Regions from separate parts of the Pseudomonas lundensis genome, predicted to be linked through region 1. Evidence: riboswitches for the same ligand, from Rfam matches in the RefSeq annotation. Region 1 holds a riboswitch; the other holds the start of a gene.
The links. Region 1 has a riboswitch for cobalamin ahead of IF654_RS12350 (CbtB domain-containing protein). Riboswitches for the same ligand answer to the same signal wherever they lie in the genome.

Region 1 (12,131 bases):
TAACGCCAAAGTGCCCATGGTCAACGCCGACAGCCCGATCAACGAGCGCATCAATTACTACCTGCAAACCGAGATCAATCCCGGTCTGGCCAGTCACGGCGGTCAGGTCAGCTTGATCGAAGTGGTAGAAGACGGCATTGCGGTCCTCAAGTTCGGCGGTGGCTGCCAGGGTTGCGGTCAGGCCGACGTGACCTTGCGTGAAGGGATCGAGCGCACCTTGTTGGAGCGTATTCCCGAGCTCAAAGGCGTGCGTGACGTGACCGACCACTCGCAGAAAGAAAACGCCTACTACTGAGTCATCAGTCCCAAGGTGTTCGCTGCGCGTTCTATAAAAAAACGGTGCCCCGTGAGCACCGTTTTTTTATGCCTGCCGATTGGGCCAAAGACCGCTACGGGCGATACAGATGTGCGTGACCAGCGCGGTACAGCGACGATTCGCTGAAGCTGTCGTTGGCCAGCACGCGACCGACCAGGATCAACGCCGTGCGTCTGAACCCTTTGGCCTGAACCTTCTCGACAATGTCAGCCAGGGTGCCGGTGGCGGCGTCTTGATCCGGCCAACTGGCACGGTGGATGACGGCTATCGGGCAATCGCTGCCGTAGTGGGGTGTCAGTTCGTCCACGATCGAGGCAAGGTTCTTGACCCCCAAATGAATGGCCATGGTCGCTTGATGACGGGCCAGACTGGCCAGTTCTTCGCCTGCGGGCATCACGGTCTTTTCCGCGTAGCGGGTCAGGATCACCGTTTGCGAAATATCAGGCAGGGTCAGCTCCGCTTCGAGCAGGGCGGCGCACGCGGCGGTCGCCGTGACCCCGGGGATGATCTCAAACGCAATGCCCCGCGCCCGCAGGCAGCGGATTTGCTCACCGATGGCGCCATACAGGCTAGGGTCGCCGGAATGGACGCGGGCCACGTCCTGACCTTGAGCGTCGGCCGACTGGATCAGCTCGATGATTTGCTCCAGATGCAATGGGGCGCTGTTGATCACCTGCTCGGCCTGATGACCCTCCAGCACGGCGGCGGGCACCAGTGAGCCAGCGTAGATGATGACGGGGCAGCTGCGGATCAGACGCTGGCCTTTGACGGTGATCAGCTCTGGATCGCCGGGGCCGGCACCGATGAAATACACAGTCATGGCAGTCTCTTGAACGATGCGAAATAGAGCGCCGCTTGAACAGCGCTCATAGTGAGGCGGCGAAGTATCGCCTGATTATTGCCGGGTCGCTAACGCAAACGTCGCGTTATGCGAAGTCTGGCGCGTGACCCGCAGCGTCGCGCGGTCCCCGGTCAAGCACTCGCAGAGCGCCAGTGCCGCACTTTCAGCCACCCCGAAACAGCCGGTGTGGGCGAACGAGACGGGGGACCGGTGACTGAGCCGGGGGGCAAACGCGGCGAGCTGTTGTGCGCTGAAGACGTGCAAAGGCCGTTTCAACTGCTGCGCCAGCTGGATCAGGCCGGGTTCGTTGCGCTTGCCATCAATACTGGCCAAGGCCCGGACCTCGCTGAGCGTGATCCCGGCATGACTCAGAGACGCCTGGATCAGCGTCAACAGTTCTTCAGCGCTGCAACCGCGTCGACAGCCCAGCCCCACCACGAAGGTGGGGGCGGTGGGCGCGGCGGTCATGCAGCGTACTGGCCATCAGCTTTACGTCGGAACAACCACGCGCTGATCACCCCCAGTGCCAGCCAAAACACCACATTGGTCAATTGCGAAGCCACTTTGAATTGGGTTTCGAGGGCTTGCGGGGCTAGGCTTGAGTGAACCACAGGCTGGGGTGCGCCCAGGACATGGGGGATGACCAGAATCACCACCCCGAGCACTTTCAGTGCCCAATGTTTGCCAAACACCACCAAGGCAATGGCCACGGCAGTGGACGCTGCGGTGCTCACCCACCAGACCTGACGTTGCAGCAAATCCGCCGCAGCGGTGCCCGGCAGCTCGGGCGGCAGGCCCAGCGTCGGCGCCAGGCAAAACGTGGCATACCCCGCCAATCCCCAGAGCACACCCTGAGAGGTGCGGGTCGGGCTGCGCAGTGTGTACAGGCCTGCGAGCATCAAGGCAAACCCCACAGCGACCACCAAGTTGCCGCCGGTGGTGGACAACACGCGCTGCCAGCCATCCTCCGGCTCCCAGGCCTCAGCGTCATGGGTATGGGCAGCCATGTGGGTGTCAGTGTGTGTATGCGCGGGCGTCTCGGCCGGCTTTTCGAAGGTTTCAGCTTCGAGAATCAGCGGCGTCACCCACAGGCTTTGCAGCACGGTCAGCAACAGGGCGGCCAGCAAGCCCGTAAAACCGGCAGTTTGAGCAATGCGCTTAATCATGGCCGGGGTCTCAATGGCAGGGGAAGGCTGAACTGTGACGGGTGTCGTGCGCGGCATTGTGTACCGCGTCAATGTGAGAAAAGCCCGCGAAGTAAACCAGAAACGCTCCCAGCACGGCAACGCCGACAGCCGCAACGATGCGCTGGCTTTGGGTGGACGTGGACGTTGCAGACTGCGTACGGCTGGTGCTGATGGACATGGCGCTTCCCTCGGGTCAGACAGCGGGGGAGAAGCGCAAGAAAACCCCGCGAACGAAGCTCGCAGGGTTCAACAGCGCCCGCCCACCGCGGGTTTGTCAATGGATGTGAACAGGCCGGTCTCCGGGCTCACGAGGGGTTCAAATCATTGAACCGCTGAACATCGCCTTCCCATGCCTGGGCACAGTGGTTGTGATGTTCCGCTCGCTTACCGTTGCGGGGGCAGCACCGGACTGATCAAGGCGATGAGCGCCTGACGCACCGGTTTCCCGTTTCACCCTGTGAAGGGCACCTGATACAAGATGTGTAGGAGAGCATGGCAGCGGGGGAGGCGTCAATTCACGTGTCAGGAAAGGATGCTCTTGACCTTGTCGCGTAACTGATCAATTGAAAAGGGCTTGCCGATAACGAAGGCGTTGTCAGGCTTAGCCAGGCTTTCGGCATACCCGCTGGCAAACAGCACCGGTAACGTGGGCCGCAAGAGCAGTGCCTGCTCAGCCAGTTCACGGCCGTCCATGATCGGGAGACCGACATCGGTCATGAGCAGATCAATGACCAGTTCGGTGTTCTTGATGAACGTCAGTGCTTCTTCGCCGCCATCTGCCTCCAGCACATTGAATTCCAATTCTTCCAGCACATCCACGATCAGCATGCGAACAATGGCATCGTCTTCTACAACGAGGATGGTGGAGGGTGTTGCAGGCATAGTGGGTATCCCGAAAAGTGGTGAGCGCGGTGAAGCCAAAACGTATCGACTTGCCTTATGAGTAAGCCGTATCCCCGGACAAGTTCCCGCTGTTGTACGAAAAATACCTTCGCACAAGGTCTGCAAGGATAGCTGTATGTAGTCTCTGAGTCCGTACTTGAGTACGAATTTGTACTGTTTATCGTAAGAAAATAGATTAATTGCTCGATAATCCGGCAAACTTGCTGTTTTTTAACACTGTTCACGGGCCAGAAAAATGAATGCACCAGCATCGGTTGATGAGCGTAGCTTTCGCAAACTCCTGAGTCGCAACGTCGGTTTGCCCTTGGGTGTGGGCGTGCTCAGCGCCGTTTTGTTTGTGGTGATGATCAGCTATTTGCTGTCGGTCATTCAGTGGCTGCAACACACTGACCGCGTGATCAGTAACGCGAATGAGGCCATCAAGCTCACCGTTGACCTTGAAACCGGGATGCGCGGTTTCTTAATCACCGGCGACGAACATTTTCTCGACCCGTACGAAGTGGCCAAACCACAGATCACTGCGCAACTGCATGGCCTAGAAGAACTGGTCAGCGACAATCCGCAGCAGGTGGACCGCCTCAAACGTCTACAGGCCTTGCAAAACGACTGGAGCCGGTACGCTCAGGACATGATTGAGCTGCGTCGCAGCAATGGCGATTACCGTGGCGCCGTGCTATCGGGGCGCGGTAAGCGGCTGACCGATCAAGTGCGCAAGGCCTTCGACGAATTCATTGCCATGGAGCAACAGTTGCGTGTTGAGCGTAACGATGACGTGAGCCGCACCACGTTCCTGGTGATCGGCCTTTACCTGCTGTTTGTGCTGGGCCTCAGCGGTTTTCTGGCCTATGTCGGACGCCGCGATCTGGTCAATCTTTCAAAGAGTTACAGCGACACCCTCGACGCACAGGTTAAAAGTGCGCAACGTCTTGAACAGCAGGCCTGGCTGCGCAACGGTCAGACCGAACTGGCTGAACAGGTGCTGGGGCGTCTGACCCTGAACATGCTGGGCCGCAATATTCTGCAGTTTTGCGCGCAGTACTTGGGTTCGGTGGTCGCGGCCGTTTATGTGCGTGAAGACCACGGTGGCCTCAAGCGGGTGGCCAGTTACGGCTTCTCCCGCGAGCAGGAGCTACAGGACCAACTGATTCACAACGACGAAGGCATTGTCGGGCAGGCGGCGCAGCAAGATACCTTGATTCGCCTGGACAATGTGCCCGCCGGTTACTTCAAGGTCAGCTCAGGGCTGGGCGAAGGCAGCCCGCGCAGCGTGTTGGTCGTGCCCACCAGTGACGACGACCGGGTCAACGGCGTGATCGAACTGGGCTTCTTGCGCCCCTTGACCGAGCGTGACATTGAGTTGTTCGAGTTGATTGCCGACAACATCGGCACCTCGATTGAAGCGGCCCGCTACCGTCAGCGTTTGCAGGAAGTGCTGGCCGAAACCCAGCAGCTCAACGAAGAGTTGCAGGTGCAGCAGGAAGAGCTCAAGACCGCCAACGAAGAGCTGGAAGAGCAGTCGCGCATTCTTAAAGAGTCCCAGACCCATCTGGAAACTCAGCAGGCTGAACTCGAACAGACCAACGAGCAGTTGGCCGATCAGGCACTGGCATTGGCCGCCCAGCGCGATGCGATGGATCAGAAGAACACCGAGCTGAATCAGGCTCAAGTGCAACTGGAGGAGCGCGCTGAAGAGTTGCAGCGTTCCAGCAAATACAAGTCCGAGTTCCTGGCCAACATGTCTCACGAGCTGCGTACGCCGCTGAACAGCTCGTTGATCCTGGCCAAATTGCTGTCGGAAAACCCGCACGAGAACCTGACTGCCGAACAAGTGAAGTTTGCCGAGTCGATCTACTCGGCGGGCAATGACTTGCTCAATCTGATCAACGACATTCTGGACATCTCCAAAGTCGAAGCCGGCAAGCTTGAAGTGCGCCCGGAAAACACCAGCGTTCCGCGTCTGGTGGACGGTCTGCGAAGCATGTTCCAGCCGCTGGCCGGGGAAAAGGCACTGGATTTCCAGGTCGAGCTGCAACCGGGCACGCCGCCGATGATCTTCACGGATCGTCAGCGCCTGGAGCAGATTTTGAAAAACCTGTTATCCAACGCCATCAAGTTCACCGAAAAAGGTCAGGTCAGCCTCACCGTGTCGCGCCAACCGGGCGAGGGCATTGCCTTCACCGTGCGCGATTCGGGAATCGGCATCGCAGCCGAGCAGCAAGAGAGCATCTTCGAGGCGTTCCGTCAGGCAGACGGCACCACCAACCGCCGTTATGGCGGTACAGGTCTGGGGCTGTCGATTTCCCGTGATCTGGCCAACTTGCTGGGCGGTTCGATCAGCGTCACCAGTGAACCGGGTCAGGGCAGTATTTTCACGCTGGTCCTGCCTGAACAGTTCGTCGAACAGGATGAGCCGTACGCCCAGGCCCCAGTGGCGGAGCCGGCCAAAGCCGTGGTCGTTGCCGCGCCGCCCGCCCCGCAACCGGTGATGAATGTACCGAACGTCGAGATTCCGCGGTTCATGGATGATCGCGAGAAAGCACCGTTTACCACGCGCTGCATTCTGGTGATTGAGGACGAGCCAAACTTTGCCCGCATCCTCTTCGACCTGGCCCATGAGCTGGGCTATCACTGCCTGGTGGCTCACGGTGCCGATGAAGGCTTCAGCCTGGCGGCCGAGTTCATCCCGGATGCAATCTTGCTGGACATGCGCCTGCCCGACCATTCCGGCCTGACGGTGTTGCAGCGACTCAAGGAGCTGGCGCCGACCCGACACATTCCGGTGCACGTGATTTCTGTTGAAGACCGTGTTGAAGCGGCCATGCACATGGGCGCCGTAGGGTATGCGGTCAAACCCACCACCCGCGAAGAGCTCAAGGACGTGTTCGCACGCCTTGAAGCCAAGCTCACGCAGAAGGTCAAACGCGTATTGCTGGTCGAAGACGATGACCTGCAACGTGACAGCATTGCCCGCCTGATCGGCGACGATGACATCGAAATCACCGCCGTTGGTTACGCGCAAGAAGCTCTGGACCTGCTGCGCACCCACATCTACGACTGCATGGTCATCGACCTCAAACTGCCGGACATGCTGGGCGGCGACTTGCTCAAGCGCATGTCCACCGAAGACATCTGCTCGTTCCCGCCGGTGATTGTGTACACCGGTCGTAACCTGACCCGGGATGAAGAGGCCGAGCTGCGCAAGTACTCGCGTTCGATCATCATCAAAGGCGCCCGCTCCCCGGAACGCCTGCTCGATGAAGTGACTTTATTTCTGCACAAAGTCGAATCCCAGTTGTCCCATGAACGCCAGACCATGCTTAAGACCGCGCGTAGCCGAGACAAAGTGTTCGAAGGGCGCAAAATTTTGCTGGTCGATGACGATGTACGAAACATCTTCGCTCTAACCAGCGCGCTGGAGCATAAGGGCGCCATTGTGGTCATTGGCCGAAATGGCCATGAGGCGATTGAGCGCCTGAACGAAGAGGATGATATCGATCTGGTGCTCATGGACGTGATGATGCCCGAGATGGACGGTTACGAAGCCACTGTTGAAATTCGCAAAAACCCGCGCTGGCGCAAGCTGCCGATCATTGCTGTCACGGCCAAGGCCATGAAAGACGATCAGGAGCGCTGCCTGCAAGCCGGGTCCAATGACTACCTGGCCAAACCGATTGACCTGGATCGCCTGTTTTCGCTGATCCGGGTCTGGTTGCCCAAAATGGAACGTATTTAAGTGCCGCGAAACACCGATATTGAAATACGTCTGCTGATTGAAGCGATCTATCTCAAATACAGCTATGACTTTCGTGATTACTCCGGTGCTTCGGTCAAGCGCCGGGTGCATCACGCCATGCGCCAATTCGACTGCAATACCATCTCGGCGTTGCAGGAGCGGGTGCTGCACGACCCGACCGCGTTCATGCAGTTATTGCAGTACTTGACGATCCCGGTCAGTGAGATGTTTCGCGATCCCGAGCATTTTTTGGCGCTGCGTCAGGAAGTGGTGCCGATCCTCAGAACCTACCCGTCGCTGAAAATCTGGATCGCCGGGTGCAGCACGGGCGAAGAGGTGTACTCCATGGCCATCCTGCTGCGCGAAGAGGGGCTGCTGGACCGCACGATCATTTATGCCACCGACATCAACCCGCGTTCGCTGGAAAAGGCCAAGCAGGGGATCTTCTCCCTCGAAAACATCCGCGGCTACACCCAGAACTACCTGAAGGCCGGCGGCCAGCGCGAGTTCTCGGAGTACTACACAGCGGCCTATGATTACGCGATTTTCGACAAAAGCTTGCGCGAGAACGTGACGTTCGCCGACCACAGCCTGGCGACCGACAGCGTGTTCTCAGAAACGCATTTAATTTCATGCCGTAACGTACTGATTTATTTCAATAAAAGTTTGCAGAATCGGGCGTTCGGATTGTTTCACGACTCCTTGTGCCACCGTGGCTTCTTGATGCTGGGCAGTAAAGAGACGCTGGACTTCTCGGACTACAGCAAGCAATTCACGCCTGTGCTCAAGCAAGAGCGGATTTACCGCAAGCTATGATGAACGAGCCTGAAACGTTCATTGGCCTGCGGCAGGTCGACGCCGTCGTGGTCGGTGCGTCCGCCGGGGGTGTTGAAGCCTTGTTGACGATTTTTGCGGACCTGCGGCAAGGCTTTCGCTTGCCGCTGATTGTGGTGCTGCACCTGCCCGATGAGCGCCGCAGTCAGTTGGCGCAAGTGTTTGCACGGCGTTTGTCGATCAAGGTCAAAGAAGCCGCCGACAAGGACACGATTGAACCGGGAACGCTCTATTTTGCGTCGCCAGGCTATCACCTGTCGGTGGAGCGCGATGGCAGTTTTTCATTGAGTCAGGAGGCGCGCGTGCATTATTCGCGGCCCTCCATTGATTACTTATTTGAGTCCGCGGCAGACACGTACGAAGCGCGTCTGGCTGCGATTTTACTGACTGGCGCCAATCAGGACGGTGCTCAGGGGATTGCCACAGTCAAGCAGTCGGGCGGTGTGACCATCGTTCAAGACCCTGAAGAAGCCTTGGTTTCCACCATGCCGCAAGCGGCACTGGACCGTATGAAACCGGACTACATCCTCCCTTTGCGCGGCATCGGCCGTCTGCTTGTCGAGCTGGAACGAATCGAATGTTAGTAAGTGATATTCAAGCCAAGCTGCTGATCGTCGATGATCTGCCAGAAAACCTGCTGGCACTGGAAGCGTTGATCAAGCGCGAAGACCGCGCCGTCTACAAGGCTTTGTCAGCCGACGAGGCGCTGTCGTTGCTGCTGCAACATGAATTTGCGCTGGCCATTCTGGACGTGCAGATGCCGGGCATGAACGGTTTCGAGCTGGCCGAAATGATGCGCGGCACCGAAAAAACCAAAAATATTCCCATCGTGTTTGTCAGCGCCGCAGGGCGCGAAATGAATTACGCCTTCAAGGGCTACGAAAGCGGCGCGGTGGATTTTCTGCACAAGCCGCTGGATATTCACGCGGTCAAAAGCAAGGTTAATGTGTTCGTTGACCTGTACCGCCAGCGAAAAGCAGTCAAGCAGCAAGTCGAAGCCCTGGAGCAAAGTCGCCGCGAGCAAGAAGTGCTGTTGGCGCAGTTGCAGGTCACTCAAGGTGAGCTGGAGCACGCCGTGCGCATGCGCGACGATTTCATGTCCATCGTCTCCCATGAAGTGCGTACGCCGCTCAACGGGCTGATTCTGGAAACCCAGCTGCGCAAAATGCACCTGGCACGGGACAATGCCGCAGCGTTCACCCTGGACAAAATGCAGGCCATGGTAGAGCGCGATGAGCGCCAGATCCAAAGCCTGATTCGCCTGATCGAAGACATGCTCGACGTGTCGCGCATTCGCACTGGCAAACTGTCAATCAGGCCGGGTCAGTTCGATTTGTCGCGTTTGGTGAGCACGCTGGTGGAAACCTTTGCGCCACAGATCAGCGCGGCCCAGTCGAGTGTCAATCTGAGTGCTGACAGTCCGGTCGTCGGGCTGTGGGATGAGTTTCGCATCGAACAGGTGGTGTCGAACCTGCTGACCAATGCGTTGCGCTATGGGGCCAAAAGCCCGATTGATGTTTCAGTGTATGTCGAAGGCGAGAACGCTATCGTGGAAGTCCGCGATCAGGGCATTGGCATCAGCGAAGAAAACCAGCAACGCATTTTCCAGCAGTTTGAGCGGGTATCAGCCAAGCATGCCGTGGCCGGGCTGGGGCTTGGGTTGTTCATCTCCGAGCAGATTGTGGCGGCCCACGGCGGCAAAATCACCGTACAAAGTGCCCTGGGTGAGGGCGCTGTATTCCGGGTCAGCCTGCCATTGGCGCAAAACGCGTAAATTAGCCGCAACCTATGGCCGACCCCATGGTCGTATTGGCAGCATTTGCAGCAATTAAGGTTTCCCCCATGAGTGAAGATGCACAAGATGTGGTTCTGATTGTCGAAGACGACCCTTCGATCCTGATGGTCTTGTCGGCCTATTTGTCAGGCGAAGGCTATCGCGTGTTGCAGGCCGAAAACGGTGAGCAGGCCTTTGAGATCCTGGCCAGCAAGCCGCATCTGGACTTGATGGTCACGGACTTTCGGCTGCCGGGCGGTATTTCCGGGGTACAGATCGCTGAGCCTGCGGTCAAACTGCGGCCGGACCTGAAAGTGATTTTTATCAGCGGCTACCCGCAGGAAATACGCGAGACGGACAGCCCCATCACGCGCAAGGCGCCGATTTTGGGCAAGCCGTTCGATCTGGATAAGCTCAAAGAAATCATCCAGAACCAGCTGGTCTGACATCCGCTTGATAAAGAGGATTCAGGCCAGCAGCATCTCATTCACCTTGGCCGTCAGCAGGTCAAAGGTGAAGGGCTTGGTAATCAACTGCATGCCTTCATCCAGAAAACCGCCACGCGCAGTCGCATGCTGTGCGTATCCGGTGATAAACAGCACCTTGAGGTCAGGGCGCGCCTGACGACTGATCTCGGCCAGCTGGCGGCCGTTCATGCCCGGCAGTCCCACATCGCTGATCAATAAATCAATGGCTTGCGCCGACTCGATTATCGGCAGCGCAGCATTCGCATCTTCGGCGCTGAGCACCGTGTAGCCGTGTTCTCGCAGCACTTCGATCACCAGGCTGCGTACCGCGTTGTCATCTTCAACCACCAGCAGCGTTTTTTCGGCGTTGGCGGCCGTTTCTGCCTGTGACAGGCCTTGCGCGCTGAGCTCACCACTGCTGCCGTTACAGCGCGGTAAAAACAATTGCACCGTGGTGCCGCTGCGTTCCTGGCTGATGATGCGCACATGGCCGCGTGACTGTTTGCAGAACCCATAAATCATCGACAACCCGAGGCCTGTGCCCTGACCGATGGGTTTGGTGGTGAAAAACGGGTCGAAGGCGCGTTTAAGCGTGCTTTCTTGCATGCCGCAGCCATTGTCGCTGGCGCTGAGCACGATGTAGTCGCCGGGAGTGAAGTGTCCGTTGGCTTCGCTGAAGGCGGTGTCGACTTGCACGTTGTACGTCTTGACGGTGAGGTGACCGTCCTCGGGCATGGCATCGCGGGCGTTGGACACCAAATGCAGTAACGCGTTTTCCAATTGCTGCGGATCCACGTCGGCGATCCACAGGTTGTCATCGGCTTCCAGGGTGAGCTGGGTGGCCGGCGCGAGGTTTTGTTCCAGCAACGCCCGCTGCGCCAGCAGCCACTCGCTGATCATGGTGGGTTTGGAGTCCAGTGACTGGCGCCGCGAGAACGCCAGCAGTCGATGGGTGAGTCCCGCCGCACGGTTGGCGGAGGTCACGCCCATGTCGATAAGGCGATCCAGATCATCGAGCTTGCCCCGGGCCACCTTGCGCCGCAGCAGCTCCATGCTGCCGATAATCCCGGCCAGCATGTTATTCAAGTCGTGGGCAATGCCCCCGGTGAGTTGTCCGACGGCTTCCATTTTTTGCGCGTGGCGCACGTCGTCGTTATGTTGCAGGGCTTTCTCAACGCGACGATCCACTTCCAAATCAATGGCTTGCAGCGTGTTCCTAATAAAGTTGTCACGTTCACTGAGGCGGTGGGTGCAATCCCTGGCGGCGTATTGCTGTTTGCGTGTGCGCAACGCGTTTTTTGACAGGCACAGCAACTGGGCATGTGACCAGGGTGAGGCCACGAAAAAAGCGTTACCCAATTGTTCGCTCAGATGGCTCAACTGAAGGTCCGACCAGTGAGGTTCAGCGGTCAGCACGATGACGGCCAGATCCGACCAGTCGGGTTGTTGCAACAACACATCGCTCAGTTGCTCGAAGGCCTCAGATTGTCGCGAGTCGGCTTCGACTATCAGCAATCCGGCACCTTGTTGCAGGGCCGGGTGCAGGTGGTCCATGCAGGCCAGTTCAAAACCGTTCACGCCGCCTGAAGCCAGTTGGTGCAGATCAACCGACTTTTCTAGCCCGGGGCACGTGAGAATCAGGGCGCGCTCCTCGGTGGGTCCCAATGCAATCACAGAATTTCCCGCCTATTGATACTCGACTCAAAAATTACCCGCATGTATGCGGCTATATGGTCTTGACCCTGAGCCATCGTGGCGGTTCAACGTTTTGAAATATATATTCAAATGCATCTATTGGAAGGCCCTGGAATCACCCAAAAAAGAGCCTATAGCCCTTGCTGCAGCGCGGGGTCGTCGGGGTTTTGTTGTTCCAGTTGGGCCAGCAGCACCTGCACGTTTTGCAATTGCCCCGACTCTTTCCAGTACCGGATTAACAGCACCCGAGCCTTGCGATTGGCGGGTTGGCGTTGCAGCAATTCTTCAAGCTGGCGCTGCGCCGCCTCTAGCTGGTTTAAGTCGTGCAGGGCGATGGCCAGCGTGTAGCGATAGTCGCTGTTGTCAGGTTCCAGCTCGACG
Region 2 (12,131 bases), 1.3 Mb from region 1:
TCGACTTTGATGGCGTTGATTTTGCCGGCCTTGGTGCTGACCACTTCAGGGCCGATGACGCGGAAGTCGTAAGTGTCCACTTCGTCACCATCAACCACTTGGTAGCTCATCGACTTTTTGCCGGCCAGGACGTCGCGCTGCAGGGCCAGTTGATAGGTCGACTTGTCGAGCATGCCGGTTAGCAGTTTTACCGTCACGGGCGTCTTGTTGTCGGTGCCGGTAACCGTCATGTCCTTCCAGTTGAAGTTCAGGTCGATGTTTTTGGCTTTACCCAGGCCACCCCGTTCGAAGTGATAGCTCAGAGGCACTGGCTGGTCTTTTTCCAGCTTGAGTGTGCTTACTTCGTTCAGGCTCGCGATCAGCATCGAGGCCTTGAAGTTCAAGGTCCAGACGTTGTCTGCGCCTTTGGTCAGGCTGCGTTCTGCGGAGCCGCTCATCGGCAACTGTTTCCAGTCGGCGGTGTAGCTGGCCTTGAAAGGCTGAAGATCGGCCGCTTGCACTGCTGGGATGGCTAGCAGGCTAAGGGCAAGGAGCAGGGCACGACGCATAAAATCTCCTAGATTTGTATCTGGTGGCCGCTGGCCGGGAGTAATTGACCGTCCAATAATGCACCTTGTTCGTCGAGAGACAAGCGACCCTCGGCAAACCAGCGCACTGCAAGCGGGTAGATCCGGTGTTCCTGGGCATGCACCCGTTGCGCCAGACTGCTTGGCGTGTCTTCAGACTCGACCGGTATCACTGCCTGTACGACCAGGGGGCCGCCATCGAGTTCCTCGGTCACGAAGTGCACGCTGCAACCGTGCTCACGATCTTGCGCTTCCAGTGCGCGCTGATGCGTGTGCAGGCCTTTGTATTTGGGCAGTAAAGACGGGTGGATATTCAGCAGGCGCCCCTGATAGTGGCGCACGAAGTCAGCGCTGAGTATGCGCATGAAGCCGGCCAGTACCACCAGGTGCGGATTGAAAGTGTCGATGATTTCGATCAGTGCAGCATCGAAGGCCTCGCGGCCTTCGAATGCTGTGTGATCCAGTACACGGGTGTCGATCCCCGCGTTCTTGGCGCGTTGCAGGCCCGGGGCGTCGGTGCGGTTGGAAATCACCGCGCGCAGGGTGGCCGGGCTTGCCTTGACGTCATCGCTGTCGATCAAGGCCTGCAAGTTGCTGCCGGTGCCGGAAAGCAGCACCACTACATCACAGGTGTCAGGCATCAGTGCGCCTTGAGGTTTTGCAGCTCGACTTGCGCAGCGCCTTCGGCGGCGGTTGCGATCTGGCCGATGACCCAAGGCTGTTCACCGGCTTCACGCAGCACGTTCAGGGCGGTTTCTACGTCAGCCTGGGCCACGCAGATCACCATGCCGACGCCGCAGTTCAGGACGCGGTGCATTTCTGTTTCGGCCACGTTGCCCTGTTCCTGCAACCAGTCGAATACCGCAGGACGCTGCCAGCTGGCCACGTCCACCACGGCTTGGGCCCCTTTAGGCAGCACGCGCGGAATGTTGTCCAGCAGGCCGCCGCCGGTGATGTGCGCCATGGCCTTGACCACGCCGGTTTCCTTGATCAGCTTGAGCAGCGGCTTGACGTAGATGCGCGTCGGAGCCATCAGCAGGTCGGTCAGCGGCTTGCCGTCGAGCTGGATGTTTTCGATGTCTGCACCGGACACTTCGATGATCTTGCGGATCAGCGAGTAACCGTTGGAGTGCGGGCCTGAAGACGGCAGGGCGAGCAGGGCGTCACCGGCAGCCACTTTAGAGCCGTCGATGATTTCGGATTTTTCGACCACGCCGACGCAGAAACCTGCCAGGTCGTAGTCTTCGCCTTCGTACATGCCCGGCATTTCAGCGGTTTCGCCGCCTACCAGCGAGCAGCCGGACAGTTCGCAACCTGCGCCGATACCGGTCACCACCTGGGTCGCGGTCTCAACGTTGAGTTTGCCGGTGGCGTAGTAGTCGAGGAAGAACAGTGGCTCGGCGCCGCAGACGATCAGGTCGTTCACGCACATGGCCACCAGGTCGATGCCGATGCTGTCGTGCTTGTTCAGGTTCAGGGCCAGACGCAGCTTGGTGCCCACACCGTCGGTGCCGGAGACCAGAACAGGCTGCTTGTAACCGGCAGGAATTTCGCAGAGGGCGCCAAAACCGCCGAGGCCGCCCATCACTTCCGGGCGTGCAGTGCGCTTGGCCACGCTCTTGATGCGTTCGACCAATGCTTCACCGGCGTCGATGTCTACACCGGCGTCTTTGTAGCTCAGGGATGGTTGCTTGCTCATAATCCAGGCCTTTAGGGGGGATTCGGGGAGGTCGACCGATCTCAGAGGGCCCGCTGGCAAGTGCTCATCGCTGTGAATGAAACATTTGCCGGGTGCCCGGCTGTCGCCGGTCTGCGAAGGCGCGCGATTTTATCAGGCTTGAAGGGCAGCGGCCATCCTCGGGCCGACGGGCAGGGTTATATAGCGCGAAAAAAAACCTTATTTAGTCTTACTGGCCGCTGCGGGCAGGCCTGTATAAGGTATACGGGTTCACTTTTGATTTTTTATGACCGGGTGAAAACGCTGCCGTCGCGCTGAATGATTTGGCTTGCGCCCTGTCTGAAGCCTGTGCAGTGGGTTTATCGGGTCTTTCAAGACTGCTTTTTTGTCGTCAGGAATATTTCATGCGTTTTCATCATCTTTTAGCCGCGGGCTGTTTGTCCTTTTTCAGCCTGGCGAGTCATGCCGAAATTCTGACCAATTTGTATCAAGTGCGTGAGCCGGTGAGCAGTCAGTCGCCTGAAGAGCGCACGCAAGCCACGCAAAAAGCATTGCAAACACTGGTCATCCGCCTGACCGGCGATGCCAAGGCGCTGCAAAACCCCGCTCTTGAGCCGGTGCGCAAGGACCCGCAGCAGATCATTCGTCAGTACGGGTATGACGCCGGGCCGCCCGAAAGCCTGCAGGTGGACTTCGATCCTGTGAGCACCGAGCGCGCGTTGCGTCAGGCGGGCCTGTCGTTGTGGGGCAGCAACCGTCCGGCGTTGCTGGGTTGGTGGCTGGCCGACTCGGTGGAAGGTTCAAGCCTGGTCGGTGACGGGCAGTCGGCGGCCGAACCGCTGCGCCGTGCAGCGCAACACCGGGGGCTGCCATTGCGCTTGCCGTTGGCGGACTTGAGCGAACAACTGGTTGGCACGGTCGACAATATTGAAGGCGCCAACCCTGCGCCGTTGCGTGAAGCGTCCGAGCGGTACGGTGCCGATGCGTTGCTGGCGGTGCATGCCCGAGAAGAGGGCGGCCAGTGGCAAGCCAAATGGCGGATGTGGCTGGGCGATCAGCAGGAGCAGGGCAGTGCGCAGGCGGCCGATCAGGCAGCGTTGGCCGATGCGGTGATGCTGGCCGTGAGTGAGCGTCTGGCGCCGCGTTATGTGGTCAAACCGGGCATCTCCACAGAGCAGTTGCTGGAGGTCCACGGCATGACCCTTGAGCGTTATGCCTCGCTGGGGCGTTTGCTTGAGCCGTTTGGCGGGCAGCTTGTGCGAATAGACGGCGACCGTAGCGTGTATCAGGTCAATGGCAGTGCCGAGCAGTTGCGTGCTCAACTGGGGCTGGCGCATTTGCAGGAAATCCCGGCGAGTGAGGGCGCGCCGGTGACTGAGGCGGGTCAGACGCCCGCCGCTACGCCCGCCGCACAGCTACGCTTTCGCTGGTAGGTTTTTTCTTCTTTATAAAGGATGGACGCTTGATGACGGATTCGCGGCGATGGGTATGGTGGGGCGTGGCGCTGGTGTTTGCCCTGTTTGTGTATTTCTTGCATCCGATACTCACGCCGTTTCTGGTCGCTATCGTTCTGGCGTACATGTTCGATCCCGTGGTGGACCGTCTGGAGAGGCTCGGCTTGTCCAGAACCTGGGGGGTTGTGACCGTGTTTACGCTGTTCACCGTGATTGTGACGGCGCTGGTGCTGGTGTTGGTGCCGTTGCTGGCCAAGCAGTTGATGAAACTGTACCAACTGGCGCCACAAGTGCTGGACTGGTTGCAACATACGGCGATGCCGTGGGCGCAAAGCAAATTCGGCCTGAGCGACGGCTTCTGGAAGTTCGACAAGATCAAGGCGGCGATCACTGAGCATATGGGGGAGGCGTCCGATGTCGTCGGGGTGGTGCTGTCGCAGGCCACGGCGTCGAGCCTGGCACTGATCGGGTTTTTGGCCAACCTGGTATTGATCCCGGTGGTGGCTTTTTACCTGTTGCGTGACTGGGACATCATGCTGGCCAAGATCCGGGGCTTGCTGCCGCGTGACCGTGAAGAGCAAATCGTTTCGCTGGCCAAAGAGTGTCATGACGTGCTCGGTGCGTTTGTCCGTGGGCAGTTGCTGGTGATGCTCGCGCTCGGGGTGATTTATTCCGCGGGGCTGATGCTGGTCGGGCTTGAACTGGGCCTGCTGATTGGTTTGATGGCGGGCATTGCGGCCATCGTGCCGTACATGGGGTTCATCATCGGCATTGGGGCGGCATTGATTGCCGGGCTCTTCCAGTTTGGCGGTGACCTGTACCCGATGCTCGGAATCGTCGCAGTGTTTATGGTGGGGCAGGCGCTGGAAGGTACGGTGCTCACGCCATTGCTGGTAGGTGACAAAATCGGCATGCACCCGGTAGCGGTGATCTTTGCGATTTTGGCCGGGGGTGAACTGTTCGGTTTTACCGGGGTGCTGCTGGCCTTGCCGGTGGCCGCCGTGATCATGGTGCTGGTTCGCCATGTGCAGGACATGTACAAGGAGTCGCACGTGTATAAAGGTGAAGAAGACCCCGAGTTGTAGGTCTTCTTATGTTGAAAAAGGCAGGCCGCTGGTTTCGCGGGCCTGCCTTTTTTATGGCGCGGCTTGAGCTTGAGCGTTGGCAAAAACTCAAATAATCCAAGGCCTTAACGCAAACCTTTGATTTTGCTCGTGGTCTGTTACATTGTGCGCCCGGCTACAACGGGTATAAACTTTGCAAACTTTACACAGAGGCCACTAACGGTTCGTTTGAACTGTTCAGTCAGCATGAAACCGATTCAGCTGCCCCTAGGTGTGCGTCTGCGTGATGACGCTACCTTCATAAACTACTATCCAGGCGCCAATGCCGCTGCACTCGGCTATGTCGAGCGTCTATGCGAAGCCGACGCCGGCTGGACAGAAAGTCTGATCTACCTTTGGGGCAAGCATGGCGTCGGGCGTACGCACCTGTTGCAGGCAGCCTGCCTGCGTTTTGAACAGATGGGTGAGCCCGCTGTGTACCTGCCGTTGGGCGAGCTGATGGATCGCGGCATCGAAATCCTCGATAACCTCGAACAGTACGAGCTGGTGTGTCTGGATGACCTTCAGGCCGTCGCCGGACGCGCGGACTGGGAAGAAGCGCTGTTCCACCTGTTCAACCGTTTGCGCGACAGCGGGCGACGGCTGTTGATCGCGGCCTCGGCATCACCGCGAGAATTGCCGATCAAGCTGGCTGACCTCAAATCCCGCCTGACACTCGCGTTGATCTTCCAGATGCGACCGCTGTCTGACGAAGACAAGCTGCGAGCCTTGCAGTTGCGCGCCTCGCGCCGTGGCCTGCACCTGACCGACGAAGTCGGGCACTTCATCCTCACCCGTGGTACCCGCAGCATGAGCGCGCTGTTTGATCTGCTGGAGCAGCTCGATCAGGCGTCTTTGCAAGCCCAGCGCAAGCTGACCATCCCTTTTCTGAAAGAAACTTTGGGCTGGTAATCCCTCGTTTTATAGCCGGTCTGGCAAATGGCAGGCGCCAGAAAAACCGCGCGCCAGCAGGGTGGCGAACGCAGATTCTATCGTCAGGGGTGTAAAACCTTAGATGTCATGAGAAAACTGCCGAGTCACATTTAGATCGATTGAATTTGCAAATGAGGATCATAGTTGGCATAGTCGCGGCTACTTTTCCTACAAGCCACGGTCGTGCCCATGCTAAATCGCTTCGCACCCCTCGTGCCCCTCGCACTCGTTACCCTGTTATTTGGTTGCGCTGCGCACTCGCCAGTGTCTCAGCAAGTAGTCGACCGGCAGGTTCAAAAGTCATCTGTGTCCCAGGATTCCGCTCTTTATCAGGAAGAACTGGCGACCGAAAAAGAACTGGCTCAATTCTCCGAAAACAGCAAGCCTTATGAGCTGCCAGCATTGGCGGACAGCATTCTTGAGCGCGGCATGTCCTTGATCGGTACCCGTTACCGTTTTGGCGGCACCTCGGAAGCAGGCTTCGACTGCAGCGGTTTCATCGGTTATCTGTTCCGCGAAGAAGCTGGCATGCAATTGCCGCGTTCCACGCGCGAAATGATCAACGTTGATGCGCCGCTGGTGGCGCGTAACAAGCTCAAGCCGGGTGACCTGCTGTTCTTCAGCACCAACGGTCGCGGGCGTGTCAGCCATGCCGGGATCTACTTGGGGGACGACCAGTTCATCCACTCCAGCAGCCGTCGCAGTGGCGGGGTGCGTATCGACAAGTTGGGCGATACCTACTGGAGCAAAACCTTCATTGAAGCCAAGCGCGCACTGGCCATGGCGCCAACGAGCGTCATAGCCCGCAAGTAAAGTTAAAGCTTCACTTGAAGTTTGGCCTCTAAGGGCTAGAATTCAGTCGCATTGTTAAATTCCTGAGCCGCGAAGGTAGTGCCTGTCGCGGTTTCAGGTTTCGCGGCCGAGTTGCCGTATCCAGAATCAGGAACGTTCTGTTTATGTCAATCATGGCCCGCCTCTCAGTTTTGACTCTAGCAGCCCTGCTCAGTGCTTGCGCCAGCAACCCGCCGCCCGCCCCCGTGGCCAAAAAGCCGGTGGTATTTGCCAACCCCTCTGATGACTTCTCGCCCGTCGCCGCCGATGTGTTGTTCCGTGCGCTGGGGCTGGTGGGCACGCCTTATCGGTGGGGCGGTAATACCCCGGACTCGGGCTTTGATTGCAGTGGTCTGATCAAGTACGTCTATAACGATGCCGCTGGCATTTCGTTGCCGCGCTCGACCCGCGAGATGATCGTGATGAGTGCGCCGAATGTGGGTAAAGACAAGCTGCAAACCGGCGACCTGCTGTTCTTCGCCACCAGTGGCGGGACGCAGGTCAGTCATGCGGGGATTTACGTGGGAGAAGGGCGCTTCGTTCATGCGCCGGCCACGGGCGGTACGGTCAAGCTCGACAGCCTGTCCAAAGCCTACTGGCAAAAAGCCTATCTGAATGCCAAGCGTGTACTGCCTACCGAGCAGCACCTGGCCCGCAATCCATAAGCGGCACTGTTGAATAAAAGAGAGGCTGTGATTGCACAGCCTCTCTTTTTTTTATCGGGGCAACCAGAAAGCCCCTTACTTGGCTGACACGCGCCAGACTTTGTTGCCGACATCATCGGCCACCAGCAGATCACCCTGTTTGTCGATCACCACGCCCACCGGCCGGCCCATCGCTTTTTCATCCGCGTTGAGGAACCCGGTCAAGACATCCATCGGCATGCCGGTTGGTTTGCCATCCGCGAACGGCACGAAAATCACTTTGTAACCGCTGTGGGGTTTGCGATTCCAAGAGCCATGCTGGCCGATAAACGCTCCTTCGGTGAAGTTTGGCAACTTGCTGCCATCGGCAAAACTCAACCCCAATGACGCGGTGTGCGGGCCGACGGCAAAGTCGGGGGCAATGGCCTTGGCCACCAATTCTGGGTTTTGCGGGTCGACCCTGACGTCGACGTGTTGGCCGTAATAGCTGTAGGGCCAGCCATAGAAACCGCCGTCTTTAACCGAAGTGATGTAGTCCGGTACAAGGTCGCTGCCGATCTCGTCGCGTTCATTAACGGCGGTCCAGAGCTTGCCGGTGGCCGGTTCCCAGTCCATGCCATTGGGGTTGCGCAAGCCCGACGCGAAAATCCGGTGGCTGCCGGTGGCCGGGTCTACTTCCCAGATCGCCGCGCGGCCTTCCTCTTTATCCATGCCGTTCTCGCCCACGTTGCTGTTGGAGCCAACGGTCACGTAGAGCTTTTTGCCATCGGGGCTGGCAATCACGTTTTTGGTCCAGTGATGGTTCAGCGGGCCGCCCGGCAGATCGACCACTTTGGTCGGCTGGGCGCTGATGCTGTCGGCACCGGCCTGATAGGGGAAGCGCAGTAGCTTGTCCGAGTCGGCCACATACAGATCGTTGCCGACCAGCGCCATGCCGAACGGCGAATTCAGGTTCTGCAAAAACACGCTGCGGGTTTCAGCGATGCCGTCGTGATTGGCATCGCGCAACAGGGTGATCCGGTTCGCACTTGGCACGCCCGCGCCCGCTTTGCCCATGACCTTTTCCATCACCCAGCCGCGAATCCCCTTGCTGTCGTCCGGTTTGGGCGGGGCATTGGTTTCTGCCACCAGCACATCACCGTTGGGCAGCACATACAGCCAGCGCGGGTGGTCGAGGTCCTCGGCGAAGGCGCTGACCTGCAACCCTTCGGCGGCAATCGGCTTGGCGCCCTGAGACCATCCCACGGCGGGTGCGATATTGACCGTCGGAATCAGCGTCTTGTTGGGCTCAGGCAGCTTGGGCGAGGGGCCGGTGCCATCCGCCACTTGCAAGGTCGAACTCTCACCACAGGCGGCTAACCCTGCTGCAAGTACGATGACAACAGCGTGCTGGCGCTTAAGCATGTGAATCTCCATGAGTGGGGTGTAAGTGATAGAGAAGCCTAGTCGTGCAAAGGTTCAGGGCAATGCCGTTTTGAAGTGCAGGTCAGCGCTTCCTTTAATTGACGCTCCACCCCCAACCCTCTAACCTTCGCCGCTTGTTTCAGGTGCTCTGCAGCCATGGGCTGGCAGGGTGAAACAGGGAAGCCGGTGAGGGGCAGGGCGCAGTGCGCCAGGTTCACGATTCCGGCGCTGCCCCCGCAACGGTAAATGAGTCAACACCGCGCTGAGTGCCACTGTGTCTGTACACGGGAAGGCGCGCGGTCAGGGTTGCTGCCAGGCAGGCGGCCCGCTCATGAGCCCGGAGACCGGCCTGATCCATCCAGCACCTCGCGGCGGGCGACGGTGTGTCGCTGTTGTTAAATCTCCCCCCGCCTCCCGTTTGCTTTTTTCAGCCCCAACGGAGAGCTGCCATGAATGAATCCCCCGAACGCGACGAACGTCATCAGGCGCGCATGCTGCGCAAAAAAGCCGTCATGGACGAGCGCATCGCCAGCGCACCCAATGAATGTGGTCTGCTGCTGGTCTTGACCGGCAATGGCAAAGGCAAGAGCAGCTCGGCTTTCGGCATGCTGGCCCGCGCCATGGGCCACGGCATGCAGTGCGGCGTGGTGCAGTTCATCAAGGGCCGCAACAGCACCGGTGAAGAGCGCTTCTTCCGCCGCTTTCCGGAGCAAGTGCGCTATCACGTGATGGGCGAGGGCTTCACCTGGGAAACCCAGGACCGCCAGCGCGACATCGCGGCGGCCGAGGCTGCCTGGGAAGTGTCCCGCGACATGCTGCGCGATCCGTCCATCGGGCTGGTGGTGCTCGATGAGCTGAACATTGCGCTCAAGCACGGCTACCTCGACCTGGATCAGGTGCTGACAGACCTGCAAGCCCGCCCGCCGATGCAGCATGTGCTGGTCACCGGGCGCGGTGCAAAACCTGAACTGATTGACCTGGCCGACACCGTGACGGAAATGAACGTAGTCAAACACGCGTTCCAGGCCGGTATCAAAGCCCAGAAAGGCATCGAATTGTGAGTGTTCAAGCATGAGAGAGTCGCGTCATTGCCCGGCGGTGTTGATCGCCGCGCCGGCTTCCGGTCAGGGCAAGACCACCGTTACCGCCGCGTTGGCCCGTTTGCATCGCAATCAGGGGCGCAAGGTGCGGGTGTTTAAATGTGGCCCGGATTTCCTCGACCCGATGATTCTGGAGCGCGCCAGCGGTGCGCCGGTGTATCAGGTCGATTTGTGGATGGTGGGCGCAGAGGAAAGCAGGCGCTTGCTGTGGGAGGCCGCTGGCGAAGCTGACCTGATCCTGATTGAAGGGGTTATGGGGCTGTTTGATGGCACCCCGTCCAGCGCAGATCTGGCCCGTCATTTCGGGGTGCCGGTGCTGGGGGTCATCGATGGCACGGCCATGGCCCAGACCTTTGGTGCCCTGGCCTTGGGGCTTGCGCGGTACCAGCCGGACCTGCCCTTTGCCGGGGTGCTGGCCAACCGGGTGGGCACGGTGCGTCACGCGCAATTGCTGGAAGGCAGCCTGACCGAAGGCTTGCGCTGGTATGGCGCGTTGTCCCGGGAAACCGGCATCGAGTTGCCGAGCCGTCACTTGGGGCTGGTGCAAGCCAGCGAGTTGAATGACCTGGACGCCCGCCTGGATGCCGCAGCCGACGCGCTGGCCAGCACCTGCGAGGTAGCGCTGCCACCCGCTGTTGAATTCGCCGCGCCGACGCCGGTGACGGTCGAGCCGTTGCTGGCGGGCGTACGGATTGCCGTGGCCCGGGATGAAGCGTTCGCCTTTACCTACGGCGCGAGCCTGGCCTTGCTGCGGGACATGGGCGCGGAGCTGGCGTTCTTTTCACCGATCCGTGACACGCAGCTTCCCGCTGCGCACAGCCTGTATTTACCGGGTGGCTACCCCGAACTGCATCACCTTGAGCTGTCGCGTAACCACGCGATGCTTGATGCGATCCGCGCTCATCATGCCGCAGGCAAGCCGTTGCTGGCGGAGTGTGGCGGGATGTTGTACCTGCTCGATGCCTTGACCGATGTCGACGGCCAGCGCGCCGAGCTGGTGGGGGTGCTGGCGGGTGAGGCAACCATGCAAAAGCGTCTGGCGGCCTTGGCGTTGCAAGCCGTGGACTTGCCTGAAGGCCAACTGCGCGGTCATACCTATCACCATTCGCTGACCCGTACCGAGCTGCAACCCATTGCCCGGGGCCTGAGCCCCAATGGTGGACGCGGTGCCGAAGCGGTGTATCGCGAAGGCCGCCTGACAGCGTCCTATGTGCACTTTTACTTTCCGTCCAATCCCAAGGCCGTGGCTGCGCTGTTCGCGCCGTGTGCTGTGAAGGTGCCATGAGCGACAACGCATTCAGTCCCCAAGAGCGCGCAGCGGTGTACCGCGCCATCGCCGAGCGCCGCGATATGCGCCATTTCAGCGGCGGCGCCGTTGCGCCCGAACTGTTGGCGCGCCTGCTCGAAGCGGCGCATCAGGCCCCTAGCGTGGGCTTGATGCAACCGTGGCGGTTTATCCGCATCACCTGCCGTGAGCTGCGCGACAAGATTCAAGCGCTGGTGGAGGAGGAGCGGGTGCGCACCGCCGAGGCGCTGGGCGAGCGTTCCGATGAATTCATGACCCTTAAGGTCGAAGGCATCCACGACTGCGCCGAAGTGCTGGTGGCCGCGTTGATGGACGATCGCGAGAAGCATATTTTCGGTCGGCGCACGCTGCCGGAAATGGACATGGCGTCATTGTCTTGCGCCATTCAGAACCTGTGGCTGGCCGCCCGGGTTGAAGGCCTGGGCATGGGCTGGGTGTCGTTGTTCGAGCCGCAAGCGCTGGCGGACCTGCTGGGCTTGCCCGTCGGGGCCAAGCCGCTGGCGGTGCTGTGCCTGGGGCCGGTCGAAGCGTTTTACCCGGCGCCTATGCTGGTGCTGGAAGGGTGGGCGCAGGCGCGTCCGCTCAATGAATTGGTGTACGAGAACTATTGGGGAGTGAGCCCATGAGTGTGGCGTTGCTGTGCGTCGCCGGGGTGGCGCTGGACGCACTGTTGGGCGAGCCCAGGCGCTGGCATCCGCTGGTCGCGTTTGGCCGTATGGCGGACCGTATCGAACAGCGTTTCAATTCCGGTGGACGCGGCTGGCGCAGTCACGGGGTCACGGCCTGGGTGCTGGCGGTCATTCCGTTGACGATTCTGGCCACGGCGTTGTCATGGCTGCCTTACATCGGTTGGCTGGTGGACATTCTGGCCTTGTATTGCGCGCTGGGCATGCGCAGCTTGGGCGAACACGTGCAACCGGTGGCTGATGCATTGCGCCGTCAGGACCTGGATGAAGCCCGCACCCGTGTCGGTTATCTGGTCAGTCGACAGACCAGCGAACTGGACGCGACCGACGTGGCGCGGGCCGCCACTGAGTCGGTGCTGGAAAACGGCAGCGATGCCGTGTTCGCGGCGATTTTCTGGTTTGCCGTGGCGGGGGCTCCCGGCGTGG

Region 2: it holds a riboswitch for cobalamin, as region 1 does, so the genes downstream of both, cobO (cob(I)yrinic acid a,c-diamide adenosyltransferase) here and IF654_RS12350 (CbtB domain-containing protein) in region 1, are expected to answer to the same signal.

The regions. Positions count from the first base shown of each region.
Region 1 covers NZ_CP062158.2:2,639,478-2,651,608, reverse strand. The annotation lists gene nfuA (Fe-S biogenesis protein NfuA) at 1-295, shown strand, start outside; gene cobM (precorrin-4 C(11)-methyltransferase) at 390-1,136, opposite strand; gene IF654_RS12360 (cobalamin biosynthesis protein) at 1,212-1,625, opposite strand; gene IF654_RS12355 (CbtA family protein) at 1,622-2,323, opposite strand; gene IF654_RS12350 (CbtB domain-containing protein) at 2,334-2,522, opposite strand; cobalamin riboswitch at 2,618-2,831, opposite strand; gene IF654_RS12345 (response regulator) at 2,867-3,226, opposite strand; gene IF654_RS12340 (response regulator) at 3,483-6,980, shown strand; gene IF654_RS12335 (CheR family methyltransferase) at 6,981-7,796, shown strand; gene IF654_RS12330 (chemotaxis protein CheB) at 7,796-8,398, shown strand; gene IF654_RS12325 (hybrid sensor histidine kinase/response regulator) at 8,392-9,588, shown strand; gene IF654_RS12320 (response regulator) at 9,657-10,034, shown strand; gene IF654_RS12315 (response regulator) at 10,056-11,729, opposite strand; gene IF654_RS12310 (tetratricopeptide repeat protein) at 11,882-12,131, opposite strand, start outside.
Region 2 covers NZ_CP062158.2:1,348,667-1,360,797, forward strand. The annotation lists gene IF654_RS06580 (DUF3108 domain-containing protein) at 1-548, opposite strand, end outside; gene purN (phosphoribosylglycinamide formyltransferase) at 557-1,207, opposite strand; gene purM (phosphoribosylformylglycinamidine cyclo-ligase) at 1,207-2,265, opposite strand; gene IF654_RS06595 (DUF2066 domain-containing protein) at 2,649-3,677, shown strand; gene IF654_RS06600 (AI-2E family transporter) at 3,710-4,783, shown strand; gene hda (DnaA regulatory inactivator Hda) at 5,009-5,713, shown strand; gene IF654_RS06610 (C40 family peptidase) at 5,924-6,547, shown strand; gene IF654_RS06615 (C40 family peptidase) at 6,691-7,230, shown strand; gene IF654_RS06620 (PQQ-dependent sugar dehydrogenase) at 7,306-8,613, opposite strand; cobalamin riboswitch at 8,738-8,980, shown strand; gene cobO (cob(I)yrinic acid a,c-diamide adenosyltransferase) at 9,063-9,674, shown strand; gene IF654_RS06630 (cobyrinate a,c-diamide synthase) at 9,685-10,998, shown strand; gene bluB (5,6-dimethylbenzimidazole synthase) at 10,995-11,645, shown strand; gene cbiB (adenosylcobinamide-phosphate synthase CbiB) at 11,642-12,131, shown strand, end outside.